Regions from separate parts of the Arthrobacter sp. CAN_A212 genome, predicted to be linked through region 3. Evidence: riboswitches for the same ligand, from Rfam matches in the RefSeq annotation. Region 3 holds a riboswitch; each other region holds the start of a gene.
The links. A riboswitch is a leader RNA that binds a small molecule or an ion and turns the genes downstream of it on or off. The one in region 3 is predicted to bind S-adenosylmethionine.
Positions count from the first base shown of each region.

Region 1: it holds a riboswitch for S-adenosylmethionine, as region 3 does, so the genes downstream of both, sfnG (dimethylsulfone monooxygenase SfnG) here and metX (homoserine O-acetyltransferase MetX) in region 3, are expected to answer to the same signal.
Region 2: it holds a riboswitch for S-adenosylmethionine, as region 3 does, so the genes downstream of both, IWX64_RS13555 (MetQ/NlpA family ABC transporter substrate-binding protein) here and metX (homoserine O-acetyltransferase MetX) in region 3, are expected to answer to the same signal.

Region 1 is NZ_JADOUT010000012.1:79,114-82,383, reverse strand. Features, by position in the region: gene acs (acetate--CoA ligase) at 1-751, shown strand, start outside; gene IWX64_RS10760 (hypothetical protein) at 915-1,610, shown strand; SAM riboswitch class I at 1,686-1,790, shown strand; gene sfnG (dimethylsulfone monooxygenase SfnG) at 1,797-2,954, shown strand; gene IWX64_RS10750 (O-acetylhomoserine aminocarboxypropyltransferase/cysteine synthase family protein) at 2,954-3,270, shown strand, end outside.
Region 2 is NZ_JADOUT010000019.1:50,718-53,987, forward strand. Features, by position in the region: gene IWX64_RS13550 (putative bifunctional diguanylate cyclase/phosphodiesterase) at 1-865, shown strand, start outside; SAM riboswitch class IV at 1,039-1,156, shown strand; gene IWX64_RS13555 (MetQ/NlpA family ABC transporter substrate-binding protein) at 1,369-2,250, shown strand; gene IWX64_RS13560 (methionine ABC transporter ATP-binding protein) at 2,323-3,270, shown strand, end outside.
Region 3 is NZ_JADOUT010000014.1:54,071-57,340, reverse strand. Features, by position in the region: gene IWX64_RS11685 (SGNH/GDSL hydrolase family protein) at 1-724, shown strand, start outside; gene metX (homoserine O-acetyltransferase MetX) at 721-1,815, opposite strand; SAM riboswitch class IV at 1,870-2,004, opposite strand; gene IWX64_RS11675 (VOC family protein) at 2,136-2,777, shown strand; gene IWX64_RS11670 (CPBP family intramembrane glutamic endopeptidase) at 2,838-3,270, opposite strand, start outside.

The DNA.
Region 1 (3,270 bases), on a different contig from region 3:
CGCACCTGTGGTGGACACCTGGTGGCAGTCCGAGACCGGCGCGACCATCCTTTCCCCCCGACCGACCGACCCCTCGTTCAAGCCTGGCTGCGCAACACGTGCGCTGCCCGGTGTCAGCACCCGGATTGTCGACGACGCCGGCCACCCCGTGCCCGTCGGCGAACAAGGCCTGATCGTCGTGGACCGGACCGGACCGGCGATGGCCCGCACCGTGTGGGGCGACCCCCAGCGCTACCTCGATTCCTACTGGCGGAAGTTCGCTGCGCAGGGCTGGTTCCTCGCCGGGGACGGCGCGAGGTACGACGACGACGGCGACACCTGGATCCTCGGGCGGGTGGACGACGTGCTCAACGTGTCAGGGCACCGGCTCTCGACCATCGAGATCGAATCGGCCCTCGTGGCCCACCCCTGGGTGGTCGAGGCCGGTGTCTGCCCTGTTGCTGATCCGCGGACCGGTCACGCAATCGCCGCGTTCGTGGTCCTGTCACCCTCGGAGGGCACCGGTCCCGCCGTCGGGGAGGACGTGGACCGGGTGCTGCGGAACCATGTCGCCGCAGTGATCGGGCCGATCGCGAAACCGACCGCCGTCGTCGTCGTCGACGACGTGCCGAAGACCCGGTCCGGGAAGATCATGCGGCGGCTCCTGACCCAGCTGTTCGAGAACACGGCGCTCGGCGACACCACGTCGCTCCAGAACGAGGGGTGCGTGCCCGGCATCGCGGCAGTGCTCGCCGCGCGCCCGGTCCGGTGACCCGCACCTCCTTCCGGTGAGCAACCTGGACATCGGTGATCACCATGTCCCTCACGGATGTCCAGGTTGACCCATCCGGTCCAGGTTGCTCACCCTTCCCGGGCATCGGGCCGCCCCGACGCAGCGTTTGTCGGTTGTTACGCGCGTGTGATCGGGTTGTGCCATGAGCATTGACAAGGATGAACAGAAGCGGCGCGAGGAACGGCTGGCAATTACCCGGATCGTGCTTCGGCCCACCGGAACACCCCTCCCGCTGGCGTTCATGGCGCTGGCAGTGGCGACCATCGGCGTCAGCGCGCTGCAACTGGGGATCATTCCGGCTCAAGAGGAACAGATCGTTGCGCTGGGGATCCTGGTGCTCACGGTACCGCTGCAACTGTTCTCCTCCGTCATTGGCTTCGGCGCCCGTGATCCGATTGCCGGGACAGGGATGGCCATGGTTGCCGGTACCTGGGCGCTGATCGCGGTGGCGATGCTGGTCACCCCGGGGGGCGCATCGATTTCCGCGCTCGGGGTGCTCCTGATTACCGCGGCGGTAGCTATGCTGGCACCGATCCTGGGCGCGAAGGGCAAGCTGGTGGCCGCCGCCGTGCTCGCTGGTTCCGCGCTGCGGTTCGCTTTCACCGGCGTCGCCCACCTGACGGGTGCGGATGGCTGGGAGACCGCCGCCGGGATCTTTGGGTTCGCGCTCGGCGCCCTGGCGATCTACGCAGCGATCGGCTTCGAAACGGAGGAAGCAGGCGGGCCGTTCCATGTCCCGCTGCTGCGCCGCGGATCGGGGACCAAGCCGCTGGCCGACGACATGGGCGAGCAGGTCGAAGGGATAGCCCGGGAGGCGGGCGTCCGCCGCCAGCTGTGAGGTCGCCACTCCGCCAACCACTGCAACGGAGAGCAACAATGTTGGTGCACCGCGATCGTGCTGTCACACTGGTGGGGACCATCCCGAGCGGTTGAGAGATCTGGCTCATTGACACCGCAGCAACCCTGGCCACTGCCCACGGCAGTGACATTAGGGTGCTAATGCCAGGCACGATGGAGGACAAATATGGCTATTGACCTTTCCCAACCCCTGAAGTTTGCGTACTGGGTTCCCAATGTGAGCGGCGGCCTGGTGGTCTCCACTATTGAGCAGCGCACCGGCTGGGACTTTGAGTACAACAAGAAGCTGGCCCGCATCGCGGAGAACGCTGGGTTCGAGTACGCCCTCTCGCAAACCCGGTATGCGGCAAGCTACGGGGCAGACAAGCAGCACGAGGCGACGGCGTTCTCGCTGGCCCTGCTCGGCGCGACCGAGAAGCTGAAGGTGATTGCCGCCGTCCACCCCGGCATGTGGCAGCCCGGTGTCCTCGCGAAGTTCATCATCACCGCTGATCACATCTCGCAGGGCCGGGCGGCCGTGAACATTGTCTCGGGCTGGTTGAAGAGCGAGTTTACGGGCTTCGGCCTCCCCTGGTTGGAGCACGACGAACGCTACGTCCGCACCGAGGAATTCATCAGAATCCTCCGCGGCCTCTGGACAGAGCAGAACTTCTCCCAGTCCGGCAAGTACTACAACATCACCGACTTCACCCTCAACCCACCACCCGTTGACGTGCCCGGGCGGCCGCACCCGGAGGTCTTCTTCGGTGGGAACTCCACCGCGGCACAGGCCACCGCTGGCCGGGTGGCCGACTGGTACTTCTCCAACGGCAAGGACCTTGAGGGGTTCAAGGAGAACATCGCCGGCGTGCAGGCCTCCGCCGCCGAGGCCGGGCGCAAGCCACGGTTCGGACTCAACGGGTTCGTGATTGCCCGCGACACCGAGAAGGAAGCCCGCGAAACCCTCCGCGAGATTGTGGCCAAGGCACACAAGCCAGCGGTCGAGGGGTTCCGTGGCGCCGTCCAGGAAGCCGGTGCCTCCACCAAGGACGGCAAGGGCATGTGGGCAGATTCCTCCTTTGAGGACCTGATCCAGTACAACGACGGTTTCAAGACCCAGCTGATCGGCACGCCCGAGCAGATTGCCGAGCGGATCGTCGAGTACAAGAAGATCGGCGTCAACCTGATGCTGACCTGCTACCTCCACTTCCAGGAGGAAGTCGAAGCCTTCGGCCAAGACGTCCTCCCCATCGTCCGCGAACTTGAAGCGGACCTCGCCCGCAAAGAGGGCCTGGATTTCATCGTCAACGACGTCACTCACGAGAACATTAAGGCAGGTGTCTAATGGCTGACCGCAGCTTCGGATTCCGTACGCGTGCACTCCATGCAGGGGGCACCCCCGACTCGGCACATGGTGCCCGGGCCGTCCCCATCTACCAGACGACATCGTTCGTGTTCAAGGACACGGCCGACGCCGCAAACCTCTTTGCGCTGCAAAAGTACGGCAACATCTACTCACGGATCGGCAACCCCACGGTCGCGGCCTTCGAGGAGCGGATCGCGTCGCTGGAGGGTGGCATCGGGGCGGTCGCGACGGCGTCGGGCATGAGCGCCGAATTTATCACCTTCGCTGCGCTCTGCCAGGCCGGGGACCATATCGT
Region 2 (3,270 bases), on a different contig from region 3:
GGGGCGTAACCGGTTTGAAGTGGAAATCGGAAGCACCAAGGACCCGACAGATGGTCGTCTCAAGCGCCGAGGCGAACTGCGGCAGGCGATCGACGACGGCGAACTGCTCCTCTTCTTCCAGCCGCAGATCGACCTGGCCAACGGGCAGATGAGCGGTTTTGAAGCGCTGGTCCGGTGGGATCACCCGGACCGGGGGTTGCTGGACCCGGGATCCTTCATCGACTTCGCCGAGGAGTCAGGGCTGATCCTGCCCCTCGGTGCCTGGGTCGTCAACGCCGCCGTGGCGCAGCAGGCGGCCTGGCACCGTTCCTCACCCGGCCGGGCACCGGTACGCATGTCAGTGAACATTTCGGCCATTCAGTTGAATGACCCCCATCTGGCGGACATCGTGACTGCAGCTCTGGAACGTCACAACGTGGCGGCGGGACTGCTCACCCTCGAGATCACCGAGACGGCGTTGACAGTCGACCCCGAAAGTGCGCTCCGGACGCTCAACGCGCTCAGCGCACTGGGCGTCAGCTTGTCCATCGATGACTTCGGGACCGGCCACTCCAGCCTGGTCTATCTGCGGCGCTTCCCGATCGATGAGCTCAAGATTGACCGGTCATTCATCGCGGGCCTTACCTCCGATACTAAGGACCACGCGATCGTGACCTCCTGCATCCAGCTCGCCCACGCAACGAACATGTCTGCGGTGGCCGAGGGCGTCGAAACGGCCGGCCAGTTGGAAGCCCTGTTGGGACTTGGCTGCGATCTGGCGCAAGGCTACTTCTACACGCGGCCCATGACCGCGGTAGATCTGGAACCCTGGTTCGTTCCGCGTCCGGACAACCAGATTATGTCCCGGGAGCAGCTCACCGGCTAGTCGCGCCGCTGGATCACCGGCACGAGGTCGCGATGACCGACCAGGCTATGAGGGCCTGCTGGGTGGTCATGCCGAGGAACCGGCTCACCAGCAGTTCTCCGCCGGGTCATTTGTGACGATCCTTCGAGACCATTTTTTGACCCTGCGAATTATCTGCTTTAGCGTGAACTCAGAATCAAGAGTTCAACCAATGGCTCCCTGGCCGGTTGAACAGCAACCCTCTCCCGTAGTGGGGTGCTTCAGGTGAAGATTCGGCCACCGGAACAAGTCCCCGGATGGCAAGTACGGCGTATCCAGGAGAGTCCCCGCAAGGGTCTCGGTGATACCGCCCGCGATCTCGAAGCGAGCCAGTATGTAACACCCGAGGAATCCCGCCCGATTGTCGCTGCAGTTTCCGCAGCACCTTCACATTTCTTTTCTTAGTGCCGATCCAGCAGAGCTTCCGGCCGATTTCGCCTGCCCTGCTGATCCTTTCCCCAAGTAAACCGTTCAAAGGAAAACCCATGAATTCCCGCAAACTCCTGTCCCTTGCCGTGGTCCCCTTTCTGGCCCTCACCGTCGCCTGCGGTTCGTCGGAAGGCTCCGACTCCGGCAACGAAAGCATCAGCCTCGGCGTCGTCGGCGCCAGCGACCCGGAATGGGGACTGCTGACCGAAGCCGCGGCGGAGGAGGGCATTGACCTTGAGGTCATCGACTTCGCCGAGTACACCCAGCCCAACCCCGCCCTGAGCGAAAGCGAACTGGACCTCAACCAGTTCCAGCACCTCGTGTACCTGGCGCGCTACAACGTCTCCAGCGGTGCGGAGCTCGCCCCGATCGGGTCCACAGCGATCTACCCCCTGGGTCTGTACTCCACCCAGTACGGCTCGGTCGACGAAATCCCCGAGGGCTCCACCGTTGCCGTCCCCAATGACGAGAGCAACCTGGCCAGGGGCCTGCTCGTGCTCCAGTCCGCTGGACTGGTGGTGCTCGACGGCGGCGGCAGTGCCTTCTCGACCATCGACGACATTGACGAGGAGGCCTCCAAGGTCACCGTCACCACCCTCGAGGCCTCGCTGACACCCACGTCGTTGCCCGACGTCGCCGCCGCGATCATCAACAACGACTTCGTTCAGGACGCGGGGCTGAACTTCGAGGACGCCATCGCGCAGGACGATCCGACGGATCCCGCCGCCGTTGCGTACGTGAACGTGTTCGCCGCCCGTGCCGGTGAGGAGACCAACGAGACCTACCAAAAGCTGGTGAGCATCTACCAGGAAAACCAGGAGGTGCAGGACGCCGTCCAGGAGACCTCCGGTGGGACGGCCGAGTTCCTGGTGGTAACTCCCGAGGAGCTGCAGTCAACCCTCGACACTGTCGAGGAAGACACCGCCGCCCAGGGCTAGCCAGGCCCCGCCAACTCCTGCGGCCGGCCGGCGATCCCGGCTGGCCGCAGGGCTCTTCCAGCAAGGAACACCATGCCCCTCATCTCTTTGCAGGACGTCACGAAAAGCTTCCCTCCGGGGCGGCGCGGTGGCGACCCTGTGCACGCTATCGACAACGTCAGCCTCGACATTGAGGCCGGCGAGATCTACGGGATCATCGGGTACTCGGGTGCCGGTAAAAGCACCCTGGTCCGGCTGATCAACGCGCTGGAGAAGGCGACGAGCGGCACGATCGTCGTCGACGGACACCAGGTCACCAACGTGCCCGACCGCCAACTACGCAAGCTGCGCCTCGACATTGGCATGATCTTCCAGCAATTCAACCTCTTCAACGCCAAGACGGTCTGGAACAACGTTGCGTACCCGCTCCGCGTCGCAGGGAAGAGCCGGGAGGAAATCCAGGCGCGCGTCACCGAGCTCCTCGACTTTGTGGGGCTGGCCGACAAGGCGTCGAACTACCCTGAGCAGCTCTCCGGTGGGCAGAAGCAGCGCGTCGGGATTGCCCGCGCGCTGGCCACGTCACCGAAGATTCTCCTGGCCGATGAGGCCACCTCGGCGCTGGACCCCGAGACCACCCACGAGGTGTTGCGCCTGCTGCGCCGGGTCAACGAGGAGCTGGGGATCACCATCGTGGTGATTACCCACGAGATGGACGTCATCCAGACCCTCGCCACCAAGGTGGCGGTGATGGACGGTGGCCGGATCGTCGAGCAAGGTGACGTTTTCGACGTCTTCTCCAACCCGCGTCAGGCCTCGTCGCAACGGTTCGTCTCCACGGTTGTCAGGGGCATCCCGTCACCCGACGAGGTCGCCGTGCTGCGCGAGCGGCATGCGGGTCGGATCGTCACCTTCTCCTTCCGCGACGGCGACTCGTCCCAGGCTTCGGTGTTCCTTGAACTCGCCGCTGCGGGGGTCGAGTTCGAGCTGATCTACGGGGGCATCAACGACATCAGAGGCCGCGCGTTCGGTCACCTGACCCTC
Region 3 (3,270 bases):
CGAGAGCGTCGGCGGCAACCGGGGCTGGGCCGACCGGGTGGCAGAGGAACTTGCCCTGAGCCGTGAGGACTTCGCGTATGCCAACCTCGCGGTCCGCGGGCGGCTCCTGCACCAGATTGTCGATCAGCAGGTGGAGCCCGCGCTGGCGTTGCGGCCGGACCTGATCACCATTTCGGCGGGCGGCAACGACCTGATCCGTCCGGGCGGCGATCCCGACCGGCTCGCCGAACAACTGGACAGCGCCGTCGAACAACTCAGCGCCGACCATGCGACGGTAGTACTGTTCACCGGACCGGACGCGCGCGAGTCGGTCCTGGGGAACTTCAGATCCCGGACCGCCATCTTCAATGAAAACCTGCGGATCATCGCGGCGCGCCACGACGCGTTGATCGCCGACCTGTGGGCGTTGCGCCAACTGGTCGACATGCAGATGTGGGACGGGGACCGCCTGCATTTCTCTCCTCTGGGCCACCACACGATCGCGATGATGGTGCTGGAGACCCTCGCCGTGCCGCATTCCCTGACTCCACTGAAACCGCAGCCCCTGCCCCACAAGAGCTGGCGTGCAGCCCGTACAGAGGACCTCGTCTGGGCGAAGGTGTACTTCGTTCCCTGGGTGTTGCGCCGGCTCCGCCGCCAGTCGGCCGGTGACGGCATACTGGCGAAGCGTCCGGATGCCGCGCCCATCTTTGGTCCGGGTATGCCGCCGGGCGCGGGCGGCTAGGAGTAGAAGGCGTCCCGCAGCCTGTCGTGGAGCTGGCTGACCTCGGTGAGGAACGCGTCGTGACCGATCGGTGAGGTGATCAGGTGCACGGGTACCTCTCCGGGCAGCGCGTCCGCCAGGAGCTGGGACTGGCTGGGATAGTAAAGCCGGTCCGAGTCCACCGCGGCGATGAAGAACTGCGCCCGCGCCAACTGCACCGCTGCGTGCAGCGAGCCACGATCGCGAGCCGCGTCGTGACCCATCAGGGCTTCGGTCAAGGCAACATAGCTGTTGGCGTCGAAGCGGTCCACCAGTTTGTCAGCCTGATGATCAAGGTAGCTCTCCACCTGGTAGCGGCCACGGGCCGCCGGATCGGTGGAGCCGAAGGGGACCTCCGGACTCTGGGGTGCCCGGCCGAACCGGTACTCAAGCTCGGGTTCGGACCGGTAGGTGATGTGGGCGATCCGTCGCGCCAGCCCCAGCCCCGCGGTGGGCCCGCTGCCGGGGTAGTAGTCGCCGCCGGCGAACCCGGGGTCCAGGCGGATGGCAGCGAGCTGGGCCTGGCCGAAGGCGATCTGTTCCGCGGAGCTCGACGCCGTGCACGCGATGACTGCGCATCGTTCCACCCGATCCGGATACATCAGTGCCCACTCGAGGGCCCTGGCCCCACCCAGGGACCCCCCAAGCACCGAATGCCAGGTCCCGATTCCCAGTGCATCCGCCAGCAGCGCTTCGGCCCGCACGGAATCCCGCACCGTCAGGAACGGGAACCGCGATCCCCAGGGGACGCCGTCGGGATCGAGGCTGGCGGGGCCGGTGGACCCGTAGCACCCGCCGAGCATGTTGATCGACACGGCGAAGTACCTGGTGGTATCGATAGTCTTGCCAGGGCCGACCAGTTGGTCCCACCAGCCGTCCTCGTCCGAATCGCCCCGGGCAACATGGGAGCTGCCCGTCAGCGCGTGCTGGATCAGGACCGCGTTGGAGGCATCCTCGTTGAGGGTGCCCCAGGTTTCGTAGGCGAGGGTGAGTTCGGGGAGGTATCCCCCGGTCTCGCAGGTGAAGGAGCCCAGGTTGCGGGTCTGCACTGTCCCGTCCCGGCGCGAATGCATGGTGCTGCCCTGTTGGGTCGTGTGAAGAGTTGTCACTGAAACCGCCCGCCTCGAAGTCCGCGCTTGCGCCGGACACCTTGCCCACCGCCTGGTCGTCACCCGGGGCACCCCGCCGCGAAGGAGGGTTGCCGTCCAGCAAGCCGGGGCTCTGGTGGAACGGTAATCCGCTCCGTGCTGGCACTCGTGACCTGCTTCTAGATAACCCGAAGAAGCCGTCCCGGTGCAAATATGTGAACGCAATCTACCGCGACAGCGGGGCCCATCAAGAGGTTAGGCGACCCTAAGTCGAGACACGCATCACAAAGTGCAAAACTAGGGCCATGCGCTTGGACCATGTCTCATATGCTTGTGAACCCGACGGCCTCGTAGCGACAGCGGGGAGGATTTCCACTGCCCTGGGCATCGAACCGGTCAAGGGCGGTGTGCACCCCCGCTTCGGCACGCGGAACATGATTTTCCCTTTGCTGAATGGCCAATACCTTGAGGTGGTCGAGGTACTCAACCACCCCGCGTCAGACAAGGCGCCCTTCGGCCAGGCGGTCCGTGCGCGCTCCGAAGCCGGTGGAGGCTGGATGGGGTGGTGCGTCGCGGTCGACGACCTGGCCCCGTTTGAGGAGCGGCTCGGCCGCAGCGCGGTTCCCGGAAACCGCAAGTTCCCGGACGGACAGGAACTGACGTGGCAGCAGATCGGCATCAAGGGTTTGATCGCCGACCCCCAGGTTCCCTACATGTTGAGGTGGGATGACGGGACCGAGGCGCTGCACCCCTCGCATGCCCGCCCATCGTCGGTCCGGCTCGACTCGTTGACCATCGCCGGGTCACCCGATCGGATCGCCGAATGGCTGGGGACCCCCGCCACCGATCCGCTGGATGGTGTCGCGGTGCGCTGGGTGGCCCCGAACGGCACTCCCGGCGTGATGTCGGTGACCTTCGAGGCTGCCAGCGGCCTGGTTGAAATCTAGCCCGTCCCCGCTCACCAAATTACGGCCCCGGCCCACCGGGCCGGGGCGGGTCGGGTTCCCCTAGTCGCCGATACCGATCGCCGACCCGAAGAGGGCAAAGCCAACGAAACCCGCAATGTCCAGCAGCGCGTGGGCAATTACCAGCGGCATCACCCGTTTGGTGCGGGTGTAGGCGTACCCGAAGATCAGCCCCATGATGAAGTTGCCGATAAACGGCCCGAACCCCTGGTACAGGTGGTAGCTGCCGCGCAGCAGGGCGCTGCTGACGATGATCACCGGCGTCGACCATCCGAGCTGGCGCAGCCGGTGGAACAGATACCCCACCACGATCACCTCCTCGACAACCGCATGGCGCAGTGCCGACAGCATGAGCACCGGCACCGTCCACCAGTACGCGTCGAGCGCCGCCGGTTCGATCGCCGTCGTGATACCCAGCGCCCTGCCGCCCGCGTACACGCCCAGCGTGCCCGCCCCGATCAGGACGGCCAGGCCG